Regions from separate parts of the Promicromonospora sp. NPDC050249 genome, predicted to be linked through region 3. Evidence: riboswitches for the same ligand, from Rfam matches in the RefSeq annotation. Region 3 holds a riboswitch; each other region holds the start of a gene.
What was found. A riboswitch is a leader RNA that binds a small molecule or an ion and turns the genes downstream of it on or off. The one in region 3 is predicted to bind cyclic di-AMP.
Positions count from the first base shown of each region.

Region 1 (3,801 bases), on a different contig from region 3:
GAGCGTTCGCCCGCACGCGAGGCGACGCCCGTGACCCGCGCACCGAGCGCGGTCAGCAGCGGGGCCAGCCGCAGTGCGATCGACCCGAAACCCCAGATCGTCACGCGGGCGCCGTCGAGCGTGTACTCGCGGCCGGTGACCGGGTCGCTCTGCGCGAACGCGATCTCCTTGGCCCAGTGGTGCTCCCGCTGTGCGGCGAGGGAGACGTCGATGCGGCGCACCGTCGCGAGGACCAGCGCCAGGGTGTGCTCGGTGACGGTGTCGTCGTGCAGGGACTGGCCGGAGGAGATGACGACGTCGGGCCCGAACCCGGCGCGCAGCGCGACGTCGGGCCCCGCGGAGAGGGTCTGCACCCAGCGCAGCCGGGGGAGCCGGCGGGCGGCGTCGGCGAGGATCTTGGGCGGGCTGGACCAGGTGACCAGCATCTCGGCGTCGGTGTGCTCCTCGGGGACCGGCTCGTTCATCGCGTAGGCGACGACGGTGCTGGTGCCGCCGGGTGCGAAGGAGGCTCCGCCGTCAGGCAGCAGGGCCGGGAAGTCGAGGTCGAAGGGCACGTCCGGTACGAGGATCTTCACGCCCGGGACGTTACCGGACATGTACCCGGACGAGCCCCGGACGAGAACGAGGTGTGTCGCGCCAGGGGCTGGCGCGACACACCTCGCGGTCCTGAGCTGTGGTCCGGCGTGGGGGTAGGCGTCAGCCCGTCACCCGGATGAACACCGGGTTGTTCTGCCACATCTCGCCGTACTGCACCGGAGTGCCCTGCTGCTGGGCCTCGACGACCATGCCGTTGCCCGCGTAGAGGGCGACGTGGCCCGGCGTCCAGACGATGTCGCCCGGCTGCGCGGCGGCGGCGGAGACCTGGTACCCGATGGTCGAGATCGCGCTCGAGCTGTGGGGGATCGAGATGCCGAGCTGACCGTAGACGTACTGGATGAGCCCTGAGCAGTCGAAGCCGCTGGGGGAGGCTCCGCCCCACACGTAGGGCACACCGACGTACTCGAGTGCGAGGTTGACGGCCTGCTGACCCAGACCGGACGCGTCGGCGACCGTCTCGGCGACGGCAGCTGCCTCCGCCTCGGCGGCTGCCTCGGCCGCTGCTGCGGCTTCCGCTGCCTCGGCCTCGGCCTGTGCCCTCGCCTCGGCCTCAGCCTTGGCACGCGCCTCTGCCTCGGCCTTCGCCTTGGCCTCGGCGATGCCCGCCTTGGTCTCGGCGTACGGCGTCACGGACACGCGTCCGCGCTCGGCGTAGAAGTCGGCGTCCTGGGTGACCTTGACCTTCGTCACGAGGTTCTCGGCGAACCCGGCGCGGGTCGTGCTGTCGACCGTGTTGCTGATGGTGTTGCTGACCGGCGTCGCGTTGGCGAGCGCGGCCTGCGTGTGCGTCTCGGCGGGCGCGGTGTGGGCGGTCTGGGTGAAGACCGACGCCAGCATGCCGGACGTGACGACCGCGATGGCGCCGGTCCGGGCAGCATTCTCGGCGGCGGTCTGGGTCAGTGCGGTGAAGGGGGTGAGCGCGGGGCCGTCGGCGCGGTGCCTGCCCCGGTTGCTGGGACGGTTTGCCTGGTCGTCCGCCCAGTCGTGGGTGCGGTCGGTGAGTACGGTCACCAGTGATCTCCTCGGACGCCTACGAAGTGAGCTGTCGGGTTCGGATGGGAGAGCGATTCACCCGGCCTCACAAGGAGGCTTTACCCCAAGGACACTCGCGTGCCCGCTTACTTGGTTCCCCCGCCCCTGTCACGGTTCTGGCTGCCAAGGTCCGGTGACAGGGTTCGGCGTCCGGACCTGGACCTCCCCGTTGCTGGAGAGGCGAGATCGACCGTACCTGCCCCTCGCGCAAATGTCACGATTAGGTCACATAGCGACCTGTGATGGAACTCTCTTGGCAATCTGTGCCCCATGCCACTATGGCGTCCATGACCGATTCGATGCGTTCCAGATACGACGTCGTGGTCGTGGGCGGGGGTCACAACGGCCTCACCGCGGCGGCCTACGCGGCCCGTGGTGGCCGGTCCGTCCTCGTCCTCGAACGTGCGGACCACGTGGGCGGCGCCGCCGTCTCGGCCCGCCCGTTCGCCGGGGTGGACGCGCGGCTCTCGCGCTACTCCTACCTCGTCTCGCTCCTGCCTCGCCGGGTGGTCGACGAGCTCGGACTGCCCGTCACGCTGAAGCGCCGCCGCTGGTCCTCGTACACACCGGTTGCCGACGGCGGTCTTCTCGTCGACAGCCAGGACGACGGCGCCACGCGCGCCTCGTTCCGGCGGCTCACCGGTTCGGACGCCGACTTCGAGGCCTGGGGCCGCTTCTACGCCATGACCGCCGAGGTGGCCCGCCGGCTCGCGCCGACGCTCACCGAACCCCTGCTCCCGCGGTCGGTCGTCCGGGATCTGGTGGTCGACGGGGTGGGCGAGGAGGCCTGGCGCGCGCTCTTCGAGGAGCCCCTCGGGGAGGTGCTGCGCCGCACGTTCGCCGACGACGTGGTCCGCGGGGTAGCGGCCACCGACGGCCTGATCGGGACGTTCGCCGACGTCGACGAGCCGTCCCTGCGGCAGAACCGGTGCTTTCTCTACCACGTCATCGGCAACGGGACCGGCGACTGGGACGTGCCGGTGGGCGGCATGGGCGCCGTATCGGGCGCCCTGCGCGACGCCGCGGTCGCGGCCGGCGCGACGATAGTCACCTCGGCGACGGTCACCGCCGTCGATCCCGGGGCCTCCGGCGGTTCCGGCGCGGAGGTCGCCTGGACCGACGCCGAGGGGCGGACCCAGGGAGTCACTGCCGGGCACGTGCTCGCGGCGTGCGCCCCGGCGGAGCTGGACCGGCTGCTGGGCGGCGACGCCGCGCCGACTGCCGACCATCCCGAGGGCGCCCAGCTCAAGGTGAACATGCTGCTGACACGCCTGCCCAGACTGCGCGACGACGTCGACCCCGTCGCGGCGTTCAGCGGGACCCTGCACGTCAACGAGTCCCTGACCCAGCTCCAGGCAGCGCACGCGCAGGCCGCCGCCGGGCGCATCCCCGACCTGCCGCCCAGCGAGATCTACTGCCACACGCTCACCGACCGGACCATCCTCGGGCCGGAGCTCGCCGCGACGGACGCGCAGACCATCACGCTGTTCGGGCTGCACATGCCGGCACGGCTCTTCCGCGCCGCACCCGACGCCGCCCGCGACCAGGCGCTCCGGGCCACGCTCGCGTCCCTCGACTCCGTGCTGGCCGAGCCGATCGAGGACGTGCTCGCGCTCGACGCCGACGGTGCCCCGTGCCTCGAGGTGCGCACCCCGGTCGACCTGGAGCGCGAGGTCGGGCTGCCGGGCGGTCACATCTTCCACCGCGACCTCAGCTGGCCGTTCGCCGAGCCGGACGCCGGCGACGAGTCCGGCCCGTGGGGCGTCGCGACCGAGCATCCCCGGGTTCTCCTGGCGGCCGCCGGAGCCCGCCGCGGCGGTGGCGTCAGCGGTATCCCGGGCCGGGCCGCGGCCATGGCGGTGCTCGGGAGCGACGTCGGCTGACGGACTCTGACGCCGGGTCACGGCCTAGGATGGACCGGTGCATATCCGACGCGCCCTCCCCGTCGACGCCCCTGCGATCGCCCCGCTCCTCGGTCAGCTCGGTTATCCCAGCACCGCGGAGGACGTCGCCGCCAGGTTCGCCCGTCTCGCGGGCAGCGAGAACGACGTGGCCTGGCTGGCGGTCGACCCGGGCGGAGACGATGCGGAAGCAGTGATCGGGTTCGGCGCAGGCCACCTCTTCTGGCCCTACGAGCTCGACGCGCCGCTGGCCGAGCTCACCGCGCTCGTC
Region 1 covers NZ_JBFAKY010000009.1:76,415-80,215, reverse strand. Annotated here, with positions in the region: gene AB0I32_RS09625 (phosphoglycerate dehydrogenase) at 1-575, opposite strand, end outside; gene AB0I32_RS09620 (NlpC/P60 family protein) at 697-1,608, opposite strand; cyclic di-AMP (ydaO/yuaA leader) riboswitch at 1,609-1,788, opposite strand; gene AB0I32_RS09615 (NAD(P)/FAD-dependent oxidoreductase) at 1,929-3,512, shown strand; gene AB0I32_RS09610 (GNAT family N-acetyltransferase) at 3,550-3,801, shown strand, end outside.
Region 1: another riboswitch for cyclic di-AMP. It lies ahead of AB0I32_RS09620 (NlpC/P60 family protein); the one in region 3 lies ahead of AB0I32_RS25385 (NlpC/P60 family protein).

Region 2 (3,801 bases), on a different contig from region 3:
ACGTCCAAGGTCACGTTCGCCGGTGCGGGCGTCTCCTTCCTCGCCAGCTCGCCGGCCAACATCGCCTGGTACAAGAAGCACCTGTCGGCGGCCTCGATCGGCCCGGACAAGATCAACCACCTGCGGCACGCGCTGTTCTTCGGCTCGGCCGACGGCGTGCGCGAGCACATGCGCAAGCACCGCGAGATCCTGGCGCCCAAGTTCGAGGCAGTGGCACAGATCCTGAACGAGCGCCTGGGCGGGTACGGCATCGCGTCGTGGACGGAGCCCAAGGGCGGCTACTTCGTGTCGCTCGACGTCGCTCCGGGTACCGCGTCCCGCGTGGTGCAGCTCGCCAAGGAGGCGGGGATCGCGCTGACGCCTGCGGGCGCCACCCACCCGTACGGCAAGGACCCGGAGAACAAGAACGTGCGCCTGGCCCCGTCGATGCCCCCGCTGGACGAGGTCCGCACGGCGATGGACGGCGTGGCGACCTGCGTCCTCCTGGCCGCCGCGGAGGCGGCCTCGAAATAGAACCACCGCGAAGGAGAACGACGGCGAAGGAGAACCCCAGCGAGCGGCAACCCGCTTCGCTGGGGTTCTCCTTCGCCGCAGTTCTACTTCGGCGGTGCGGCGTGGTCAGTCCGTGCAGTGCTTGTTGACCACGAGCACCGGGCATGCCGCGTGGTGCAGCACCGCCTGGCTCGTGGAGCCCAGCAGCAGCCCGCGGAACCCGCCTCGGCCGCGTGACCCCAGAACCACCAGGTCCGACGCCGTCGAGAACTCCGTCAGCAGCTCCGCGCCGGTACCGTCCAGCACGATCCGCCGGATCCGCAGGCCGGGGTTCTGTGCCTCGTACTTGTCGACCAGGACGTCCATGCCGGCCCCGATGTCGGCGAGCACCTGCTCACGGTCGATGTTGGACGGCAGCCACGCGAGCATCCCGCTGTTCCCCACGGGCACGCCGGTGACGGCGGTCAGCTCCGCCCCCCACGCGTTCGCCTGCAGGATCGCGTGCTGCAGCGCCCGCTCGGCCTGCGGCGACCCGTCCACGCCGACGACGATCCGGCGCACCTCCCGGATCTCGGCCGCCCCTGGCGCCGTCGTGCTCGTCTCGGCGTCCGCTCCCGACGCGGAGCCCTGCACGGTCCAGGAGACACCCCTGTTCGCCTCGGCGCGCAACGGGACCACGACGACGGGGCACCGCGCGTGCGCGGGCAGCGCGGACGACACGGTGCCCAGCAGCCGCTCGGTGAACCCGCCACGGCCGCGCGTACCGACGACGGCCAGCCCGTAGTCGCCGGACAGCTCCACGAGCACGCCCGCGGCGTCGCCGGTCGCGACCTCGGTCGTGGCGCGCACCCCGGCGTCCGCCACGCGCGCCTCCGCCTCGGTGAGGACCGACTTGGCACCCTCCTGGATGGTCGTGTCGTCGAGGGCGGCGTATCCGCCGTCGAGCGACGCGGCCGTGAAGGACGGCAGCGAATAGCTGCAGACGATGTGCAGCGCCCAGCCCACGCGGTGCGCGTAGGCGGTGGCCCAGTCCAGCGCGTGCAGGCTCGCGGCCGACCCGTCCACCCCGACCAGCACGACCTCGGATCGCGTCATCGCAAGACCTCTCTTCGCCCAAGCACCATTGCACTCCAACGCTACCGGCGGCACGCGCGTTATGGGTAACCAGAGGCAAAAAGACTGCAGAACGAAGGCAAAGCAGAGATCCGCGAAGTAGAGCGCCTGTCCGGGTCTCCCTGGTGACACCAGGGAATTTCGGACAGGCGCTCTACTTCGCGGATCTCTGCGGTGCGGTACTACGCGGCTGGGATCAGCCCAGGCGGATGAACGTGGGGTTCGACTGCCAGATGGTGCGGAAGTCGACGACGGTGCCCGGCTTGGACGCGTCGATCATCGTGTTGCCACCGGCGTAGATCGAGACGTGCCCGGGGGTCCACATCAGGTCGCCCGGCTGAGCCTCGGACGCCGGCACCTGGGTGCCGTAGCTGGCCTGCGACGACGACGAGTGCGGCAGGTTGATGCCGAGCTGCCCGTAGACGTACTTGGTGAAGCCGGAGCAGTCCATACCGCTCGGGCTGGAGCCACCGGAGACGTACGGCACGCCGATGTAGCGGCTCGCGATCGAGATCACGGAGTTGCCGATCGCCGACGCGGGGATGTCGACCGAGCTGGAGACGGCGCTGGCGGCTGCCTCGGCGGCCTCAGCAGCCTCGGCGGCGGCAGCCTCAGCCGCCTCCTCCGCCTCGTTCGCGGCGAGCTCTGCCTGGTAGTCCTCGTTCTCGGCGGCCGAGACCACGGAGACCGCGGACTTCTCGACGTTGAGCTCTGCGTCGGGTGCGACCGACACGACGGGTGCGTTCGACAGCGCCTCACGGGCCTGCGTCGCCAGCGCGTTGAGGTCGACCGAGTTCATCTTCGCGTGGCCGGTCTCCACCGGAGCCGCCTGAGCGACCAGCGCGCCACCGAAGGTCGAGACGAGGAGCGCGCCACCAGCGGCTGCGACCGCGGTGCGGCGGCCTACTGCGGCGTTCTGAGCAAGTTCGGTGAACGGAGTCACTGGTCGTCGCGCAGCCCGATGGCGAGCGCGAGTCGTACGTGCAGTCACGTAGTACCTCTCCTTGAACGCCTTCGAGGTCAGCTGTCGGGTTCGGGTGGGAGAAATCACCCGGCCGAGCATCCCGAAGGAATACCCAGCTTCACCCCGAGGACGCACCCTGGCGCCCATTGGTGGGTCCCCCGCCTCTGTCATGCGGTCGTCTTGGGGCCCCGGCCGGTGACAGAGTTCGGCGTCCGTCCGAGGACCCCCACGAATAACTCCGTGGGAGCGGTCCGAACGTACCGGACCTCACCCTCGATGTCACGTTCCGGCAACGACTGCCAGGGCGTGTCGCACGAGGGGTTTCGCTTTTCAGACAAAGGGGACGTCAATCCGACGACAGCTGGACGACCGAGAGGCCCGCGAGGGGTCCGATCAGACCGTCGCGACGAAGAGGTGGCGGGCCACGTCCTCGCCGAGCTCGAGCGCCGTACCCGCGCCGTCGACGGCCACCGTGAAGGTCCCGCCGCTGTGCTCAGCCGTGATGCGGGAGCCGGGCACCAGGCCGGCCTCGGACAGGCGAGCGAGCAGCTCGATGTCCGTCTGCAGCGGCTCCGCGATGCGGGTGAGCGACGCCGCGAGCGGCTCGCCCTTGACGCCCTTCTTCGCCGCCGCCTCGAACGCGGCGGGCAACGAGATCACACCGGTCAGGAACGGCACGTCGGTGTATTCCTCGCCGAGCTCCGACAGCCCGGGGATCGGGTTGCCGTACGGGTCGTGGTGCGGGTGGTCGAGCAGGCCGACAAGGCGCTTCTCCACCAGGTCGCTCATCACGTGCTCCCAGCGGCAGGCCTCGACGTGCACGTGCTCCCAGTCGAGCTTGATGACGTCGGTCAGCAGCCGCTCCGCGAGGCGGTGCTTGCGCATCACGCGCATCGCCTTGTCGTGTCCCAGCTCCGTAAGCTCGAGGTGCCGGTCGCCCGTCACGATCACGAGGCCGTCGCGCTCCATGCGGGCGACGGTCTGCGACACCGTCGGTCCGGAGTGCCCCAGCCGTTCCGCGATGCGCGCACGCAGGGGCGTGATGCCCTCCTCGTCGAGCTCGTAGATCGTCTTGAGATACATCTCGGTGGTGTCGATCAGATCCGTCACGTCAGCTCCCGTCATGCGCACAGCCGCCCAGTCGCCCTGGACACGTGCGGCCCGGGCGTCGGCCCAGGTTCTAGTCTAGTTCTGTGCCACTGACAATCCCGCCACACCTGCTGCCCGCCGAC
Region 2 covers NZ_JBFAKY010000024.1:62,665-66,465, forward strand. Annotated here, with positions in the region: gene AB0I32_RS19245 (aminotransferase class I/II-fold pyridoxal phosphate-dependent enzyme) at 1-513, shown strand, start outside; gene AB0I32_RS19250 (universal stress protein) at 619-1,587, opposite strand; gene AB0I32_RS19255 (NlpC/P60 family protein) at 1,802-2,548, opposite strand; cyclic di-AMP (ydaO/yuaA leader) riboswitch at 2,599-2,790, opposite strand; gene AB0I32_RS19260 (metal-dependent transcriptional regulator) at 2,963-3,679, opposite strand; gene serC (phosphoserine transaminase) at 3,763-3,801, shown strand, end outside.
Region 2: another riboswitch for cyclic di-AMP. It lies ahead of AB0I32_RS19255 (NlpC/P60 family protein); the one in region 3 lies ahead of AB0I32_RS25385 (NlpC/P60 family protein).

Region 3 (3,801 bases):
CGAGTAGGCGGGGACGGTGCCGGGCTCGTAGACCTGCTCCGGCGGGTCCTCCGCCAGCTCGTCCCGGAGGACGGGCGACACGTCGCCCGAGCCGATGAGGCCGCTGAGCCGCTCCTCGAAGCCCGCGGTGTGCGTGAGCAGGTGGCGCATGGTGATCGGCCCGTCGAAGGACCGCGGGACGTCGAAGTCGAGGTACTCCGCGATGTCGGTGTCGAGGTCGACGTCGCCGCTCTCGACCAGCTGCATGGCGGCGGTGGCGGTGAACAGCTTGGAGACCGAACCCGGGCGGAACAGCGTGCTCTCCGGGTCGACCGGGACCGCCTCGCCGCCCGTCGTGCCCGTGTCGGCGTAGCCGTAGCCGCGGGTGGTGAGGACCTTGCCGTCGTCGACCACCGTGACGACGCCGCCGGCGATGCCGGCGTTCTCCAGCGCGGCGGGCAGCAGACCGTCGAGCCAGGCGTCGACGTCCGACTGCTCGAGAGGATGCTCGCCCGCGGGGGCGGAGACGGGCGGGGGCGGTGTCGGGTCGGAGGCGGTCGCGGCGGACGCCGGGACCCCGGCGACCAGGGTCATAGCGAGCGTCCCCAGGGCGGCGAGCGCCGCCAGGGTGCGCACGCGGCCGGGCCGCTCGGTGGGTAGCTCATAGGACGGGAACATCGTCGCGCTCCTCGCGCTCGGCGGGTGTTCGGGCTGGTCCGGAGGCTTTCTTCCGGACGACACCAGCCTGTCGGGCGGGCGGTGGCGGCACATCGCCCGCGAGCACGCACTTGGCCTACGACCTTTGGCGGAGTCGGGCTCCGCCCGACGTCGGTGTGGCGGGCGCCACACCCCTCGCGGTCACATCTCTCGGAGCTGGGGAGTCTCTTCCACATCGGGTGCACCACGCACCCCCTGTGGAAGGAATCCCATGACCTCAGCGATCGAGAACCTCCGCCGTGACTTCGGCGGCGACGTCATCGAGCCGGGAGCGGCCGAGTACGAGGCGGTGAGCCGCGCGAAGCTGGTCGCGGGCAGCCCGGCCTTCGTCCTGCGCCCCAAGACGGTCGGCGACGTGCAGGCGGCGGTCCAGTTCGCCGCCGGGTCGGGCCTGGCCCTCTCCGTGCGCGGCGGCGGCCACAGCTTTCCCGGCTTCGGCACCAACGACGGCGGCATCGTGATCGACCTGAGCGGGCTCGCCGACGTCGAGGTGATCGACGAGGACCGCCACCTCGTCCGGATCGGCGGCGGCGCGACCTGGGGCCAGGTGGCCGACGCCCTGGCGCCGCACGGCCTCGCGATCTCCTCCGGTGACACCAAGAGCGTCGGGGTCGGCGGGCTGACCCTGAGCGGCGGCATCGGCTGGAAGGTCCGCAAGCACGGACTGACCCTCGACCACCTGGTGGCCGCGCGGCTGGTGACCGCCGACGGCGCGGTCGTGCCCGCGAGCGCCGACGAGAACCCCGAGCTGTTCTGGGCGATCCGCGGGGGCGGCGGCAACCTCGGTGTCGTGACCTCCTTCGAGTTCGTGGCGCACCCGACGACGGACGTCTTCTTCGGGAAGATCACGTTCCCCGTCGCGGAGACCGCCGTCGTGCTCCAGGGGTGGGCGGACCACCTCCGCACGGCGCCGGAAGAGCTCACCTCGATCGCGAACCTGGCCAACCCGTTCGCGGGCGGCCCGGAGGCACCCCTCGAGATCCACGTGGCGTTCGACGGCGACGACCCGGAGCTCGCGGCCAGGGCACTCGACCCGATCCGCCGGCTCGGGACGGTGCTGGAGGACGACGTCGCGCCGCACGCCTACGCCGACATCCTCGTGGAGGGCGCCGCACTGCCGCCGGGTCTCGAGCTGCTGGGCCACAGCGGCTTCGTCGAGCGGGAGTCGGTGCCCGACGCGCTGCGGATCCTCGCCGAGGTCGGCACGTCGGCGGGTTCGCCGTCGATTGCGATCCGCAGCGTCGGCGGCGCGGTGTCGCGGGTCCCCGACGACGCGACGGCGTACGCGCACCGCGGTGCGGAACTGCTGGTCGCGACGGTGGCCGGCGGCCCGAAGCCCGTGATCGAGGCCGCTCGCCCTGGCCTCGCGGCGATCTGGGCGAGGCTCGCCCCGCACGTCGACGGCGCGTACTCGAACTTCCTCGGGACGACCACCGCGGACGACGTCGCGGCGGTCTATCCGGCAAAAACCTATGAGCGACTTGCAGCGGTGAAGCGGAAATACGACCCGAGCAACCTGTTCGCCCGGAATCACAACGTTCCGCCCGCCGCGGAGTGACCTACCTCATAGGGACAATTCGGGTCAAGTAGGACGCGAACTACCCCGTGAGCCGTGATGCGATTGTGACTTCTCGGCCGGACGGGGTTAGCGTCGCTCCGGTTCGCGGGAAGTCCGCGGGCACTCGAGGTGGGCGCCGAGCCCTGTCACCGCCCCGAGACTGCACAGAACAAAGACAGGGACGGGGGAACCACGTAAGCGGGCACCGAGACGGTGTCCTTGGGGTGAAGCCGCACAGGTAGTACGCGGCCGGGTCATTCTCCGATCCGAATCCGACAGCTCACCTCGTAGGCGTCAGGAGAAGCTCTTGACCACTCGCACGCCTGGGCGCCACCGTGCTGCCCGCAGACCGATCACGCCGCTGACTCCCCTCTCCCGTGCCGCGGCCCGGGGCATCTCAGGTGCCGCCCGCCGCGGGGCGCTCGTCGTCGCCGGTTCCGGCCTGGCTGTCTCCCTGCTCAGCGTTCCCGCGGACGCCGCGCCGGTGGCCGACAACAGCCCGTCCACCGCCGAGCTCGACATCCTGAACAAGACGTCGCAGGGCTCGGTCACCGGGGCCGCGGTGGTCGAGGCCGTGAACACCGCACCCGCCGTGCAGGTAGCGGCCGACAGCAAGTTCACGCTGGAGACGGGCACCATCGAGGTGACCCCCGCCCCCGAGCCGGAGCCGGTCGTCGAGGAGGTCGTCGAGGAGGTCGTCGAGACCGCCGCCCCCGTCGAGGAGGCCGTCCCGGCCTCCGCCGGCGGGTCCGAGATCGTCGCGATCGCCATGCAGTACCTCGGTGTGCCGTACGTCTGGGCCGGCTCGACGCCCGCCGGGTTCGACTGCTCCGGGTTCACGTCGTACGTCTACGCGCAGATCGGCATCAACCTGCCGCACTCCTCCGCGGAGCAGCGCTACGCCGGCACGCCGGTCTCGCAGGCCGAGGCCCAGCCGGGCGACCTCATCTGGAGCCCCGGCCACGTCGCCATCTACGCGGGCGACGGCATGCAGGTCGAGGCGCCGGTCCCCGGCCAGACCGTGCGCTACACGGAGATCTGGCAGAACAGCCCGACCTTCATCCGCGTCGGCTGAGCCGGAGGCGCAGCGGAGGGTGCGGGCCGAGGAACGAGGCACGCGCCCGCAGCGGAGCCGCAGGCTCAGCCGACATAGATAGAGACTGAGCCGGATCACGAGGACCCGCACCGACACGGTGCGGGTCCTCGTGCGTGTCACCGGCAGGTGGCAGGATCGCCACCATGAGCGTCCCCACGGCGGTCGAGACCAATGCCCTGAACACCATCGACGAGTCCGAGCGGCGCGGCTCGCCCCGCAGCCTGTTCTGGCCCTGGTTCGGGGCCAACGTGTCAGTGCTCGGGCTCGGTTACGGCTCCTACCTGCTCGGCTTCGGTGTCTCGTTCTGGCAGGCGACGGTGATCGGCGCGATCGGCATCGTGGCGTCGTTCCTCTTCTGCGGGTTCATCTCCTTGGCCGGCAAGCGCGGATCGGCGCCCACCATGGTGCTGTCCCGCGCGGCGTTCGGGGTGCGCGGCAACAAGCTGCCCTC
Region 3 covers NZ_JBFAKY010000050.1:7,490-11,290, reverse strand. Annotated here, with positions in the region: gene AB0I32_RS25395 (serine hydrolase domain-containing protein) at 1-657, opposite strand, end outside; gene AB0I32_RS25390 (FAD-binding oxidoreductase) at 908-2,254, shown strand; cyclic di-AMP (ydaO/yuaA leader) riboswitch at 2,379-2,562, shown strand; gene AB0I32_RS25385 (NlpC/P60 family protein) at 2,562-3,329, shown strand; gene AB0I32_RS25380 (cytosine permease) at 3,494-3,801, shown strand, end outside.

Region 4 (3,801 bases), on a different contig from region 3:
CATCGCACGCATCATCCTCCCCGGCAAGCAGCCGGGCGGCTTCTGGGTCACCCTGCTCCTCGGTGTGCTCGGCGCCATGCTCGGTGGCTGGCTCGGTGGGCTCATCTTCAACGTCAGCCTGGACGAGTTCTGGTCCTGGGAGAGCTGGCTCTTCTCGGTGATCGGCGCGATCATCGTGATCCTGATCGCCCAGGCCATCTTCGGTCGTCGTAAGACCGCTTGATCGCAGTACATCGCGGCCGCGTCGCCACCCTCGTCCTCGTGACGGCGGTGGTCGGCGCGGCCGCGGTCGCGTGTACTGGCGGTGGCGCGCCGTCGTCCGCGAGGGGAGCGGTGCCCGACGACGTCGCCTCTCAGCTGAGCGTCGAGGTGGCGCAGGGCCGCGAGCAGTACGCCGAGCGGGAGATCCGGCTCGAGGTCACCAACGACTCCGACAAGACCTTGACCCTCCTCTCCGGGGCCCTGCGGGCCGTGCAGTTCGGGCCGTCACATCCCATGAAGGAGGGACGCACCCTCGTGCTGCGGCCCGGCGCCACGCGCGCCGTCTACGTGGGGCTGGGCGAGGCGAGGTGCGCAGACCTGGCGGCGGCGGAGGACGGCGCCGCGACGGCCCCGCCGTCCGCCACGATCACGCTCGCCCTCGGCGAGGGCGACGACCTGGGTCCCACGACCGACGTCCTCGTCGACGAGGTGAGCGATCCCGTCGGACACCTCGCCCGGAACCACGCGGTCGACTGCTCGACCGCGGCCGTTGCGGCCGGCGCTGACCTCACCGTTGATCCCGACGTCCCCGTCGAGACGCGCGACGGTGAGCTGATCGCCCTGGTCACCCTGCGGATCGAGCGGGTCGACGGCGGTCCGGAGGTCACCCTCGACCGGATCGCCGGGACGACCTTGATGAGCAGTGCGGACCCGGGTGGCGACGTCTCGGGCTGGGCCGGCCAGGACCTGGCGGGACAAGGATCCGGCGAGGTGGTCCTGGCGGTGGTGCCCGCCCGCTGCGACGTCCATGCGGTGGCCGAGGACAAGCGGGGCACGTTCCTGCCGGTGTCCGCACGCGTCGGCGGCGTCCCGCAGGAGCCTGTCTACGTGCCGATGCCAGACACCGCACGCTCCGACTTCTTCTCCTTCGTCGCGGACTACTGCGACTGGCCGGAGTGAGCGACCCCGGACACGCGAGAGGCGCCGCCTCCGGCGTCGGGCGGAAACCCGGCGCGGAGGCGACGCCTCACGATGTACTGCGGTCGATGTGCTGCGATAGCTCAGGCTCTATCTGTGTCGCCTGAGCCTGCGTTCCCGCTCCGGGCGCGTGCCTCGTTCCTCGGCCCGCACCCTGCGCTGCACCTTCGGCTCAGACGACGCGGATGAACGTCGGGCTGTTCTGCCACATCTCGGTGTAGCGCACCGGCATGCCGGCGGCCCACGCCTCGATGATCATGCCGTCGCCCGCGTACAGGGCCACGTGGCCGGGCGTCCAGACGATGTCGCCGGGCTCCGGGTAGGTGACCTGGTAGCCGGAGCTGAGCATCGCGCCGGACGAGTGCGGCAGGTTCACGCCGAGCTGCGCGTACACGTACTGGATGAGGCCGGAGCAGTCCATGCCCTCGGCCGGCGAGTTACCGCCCAGCACGTACGTGATGCCGAGGTAGTTGAACGCGACGTTGATGGCCTGCTCGCCGACCGGGACGGGGTCCGGCGCGTCGACAGAGACAACGGCGGGACCGCCGCCCTTCTTGCCGTCGGCGCCCGAGGAGGTGCCAAGGGCTTCCATCTCGATCGGCATCTTCGCGTCGGACGGGACGGTGACCGTGGGGGCCCCGGCAACTGCCTGCTTGGCCACCGCGGTGAGGGAGCGCAGGTCGACCGTGTTCAGCTTGGCGGACTTCACGTCGGTCTTCAGGTCCATGGCGGGGGCCGCGTGGGCCGTGGTCGCGATGGTCGAGATCAGGACGCCACCGGCTGCTGCGGCGATGGCTCCTCGGCGGGCTACGGTGCCTGCGTTCTCTGTGGCGGTACGAGCGAGGATGCTCAGCGGTGTCATGGCCGGCCGGCTGTCACGATGCCGTCCGCGAAGGGAGTTCGTCACCTAAATGTCTCCTGTACCGCCTGCGAGGTCAGCTGTCGGGTTCGGGTAGGAGTACACACCCGGCCGCACGGCTACTGGGGGGTTCCGTCCGGCTTCACCCCGAGGGCGACGATGGTGCTGTCGCCCGGGAAGGTGGGTCCCCCGCTCCTGTCTCGAACGTCTGGTCATGAACCGGTGACAGGATTCGGCGTCCGGCTCACGGCCCCACCGATGTGGTGGGGCAGAAGTCAAAGTACACACCTTCCCCAGAAAAGTCACGATCGGGTTACGCATTCCGGTCTCACCCGCCGAAGGCGCAGATTTGCGCCGTTCCGGTCTTCATGGGCTATGACCGACATCACATACATCGGCTACCGTTCGGCGGCATGGGTGAAAGCGCATATCGCGTCTCCGCCTGGTGGGTGCTTCCCATCAGTGCCGTCGTCTGGTGGGTGTGCGGGTTTCTGCCGTGGCTCCTGCAGGCGTTGTACGAGGTCATAGGCCTTACCGAGGCCTCGGTGGTGCGCTCTGCCGAATTCCTGCCCATCCCGATCACCACCGACGACGCGGTGGTCGGCCTGGTCGTCATGGCGCTGATCGGGGGGCTCCTCGGTGGTCTCACGGCGGGCATCCCGGCCTCGGCGAGGGCGGGCGCGGCTGCCGCGACGACGGGCACCTTGCTCGCCATGTCCGTGGCGGGCGGTGCCTCGTGCCTGCTCGCGCTTCGCGGCAGTGCTCCGGGTGACGCGGCGCCGCTCGGGATGCTGGTCGTCACGGTGGCTGCCGGGGTCGTAGGGCTGGCCGCCGGCCTCCTGACGGCCCTGGGCCCGGCCGCCCTGCGCGGGCCCGCGCTCGCCCTGCCTGTCGTGCTCCTGGACGGCTGGCTGTGGGGTCTGGTGCCGGGCAACCTGGTGTCTCCCACCGGCACGTGGTGGACCTTCGCCGTGGCGCTCGGTATCGCGTTCGGCCTGGCGGTGGACAGCCGACCGATCGAGCTGCTCGGCTGGCTGCCGACCGCGGGCATCGTGTGGGTGCTGCAAGCGGCCGGGCCGGCCCTCCTGGCCGTGCAGGAGAACATCTGGCCGGGCTCCGCGCTCACGGAGGACCCGCTGTCCGCGGCGGCGATCGTGGCGCACGAGCTCGCCTCGGCGGCGATGGTGCCCGACAGGCACCAGCTGGGCGCCTGGGTGGTCGCCCTGCTGCTCGGTGCGGCGATCGCAGCGCTCCGGCTCTCCCGGCAAGCGGCGGACGAGGGTGAGCTCTCCGGGGCGTGGGCCTGAGGCGGCAGCCCGCACTGATTGCGATCATGTAAATTTCACCCGCCGTGCGTCGCAGGGCCTGTTCGACGCTTGTCCGGTCCCCATAGTTTTGTCCTAGTTCGTAGGTATCCGGCCCACGAGCGAACAACGGGGGCACATATGAACAGGAAGCCATTCGCCGGCGTCGCCACCTCCGCGGCACTCGTCGTGGCGGTGCTCGTCGCCGTGGCACCCGGTGCGCAGGCCGCCACCAACGACCCCCTGCGGGACAAGCAGTGGGGCCTGGACCAGATCAACGCCGAGGCCGCCTGGTCGGCCGGTACCGGCGAGGGCGCGGTGGTGGCCGTCGTCGACACAGGCGTCGACTTCGACCAGCCGGACCTCGCCGGCCAGCTCCTGCCGGGCGCCACCTTCTCCGGCTGTGCGGACGTGCGCCCGTGCGGTGAGGGGGACTTCAGGGGCCCCGACGGCCAGAAC
Region 4 covers NZ_JBFAKY010000006.1:190,272-194,072, forward strand. Annotated here, with positions in the region: gene AB0I32_RS06940 (GlsB/YeaQ/YmgE family stress response membrane protein) at 1-223, shown strand, start outside; gene AB0I32_RS06945 (hypothetical protein) at 220-1,161, shown strand; gene AB0I32_RS06950 (C40 family peptidase) at 1,352-2,041, opposite strand; cyclic di-AMP (ydaO/yuaA leader) riboswitch at 2,089-2,286, opposite strand; gene AB0I32_RS06955 (hypothetical protein) at 2,452-3,345, shown strand; gene AB0I32_RS06960 (S8 family serine peptidase) at 3,484-3,801, shown strand, end outside.
Region 4: another riboswitch for cyclic di-AMP. It lies ahead of AB0I32_RS06950 (C40 family peptidase); the one in region 3 lies ahead of AB0I32_RS25385 (NlpC/P60 family protein).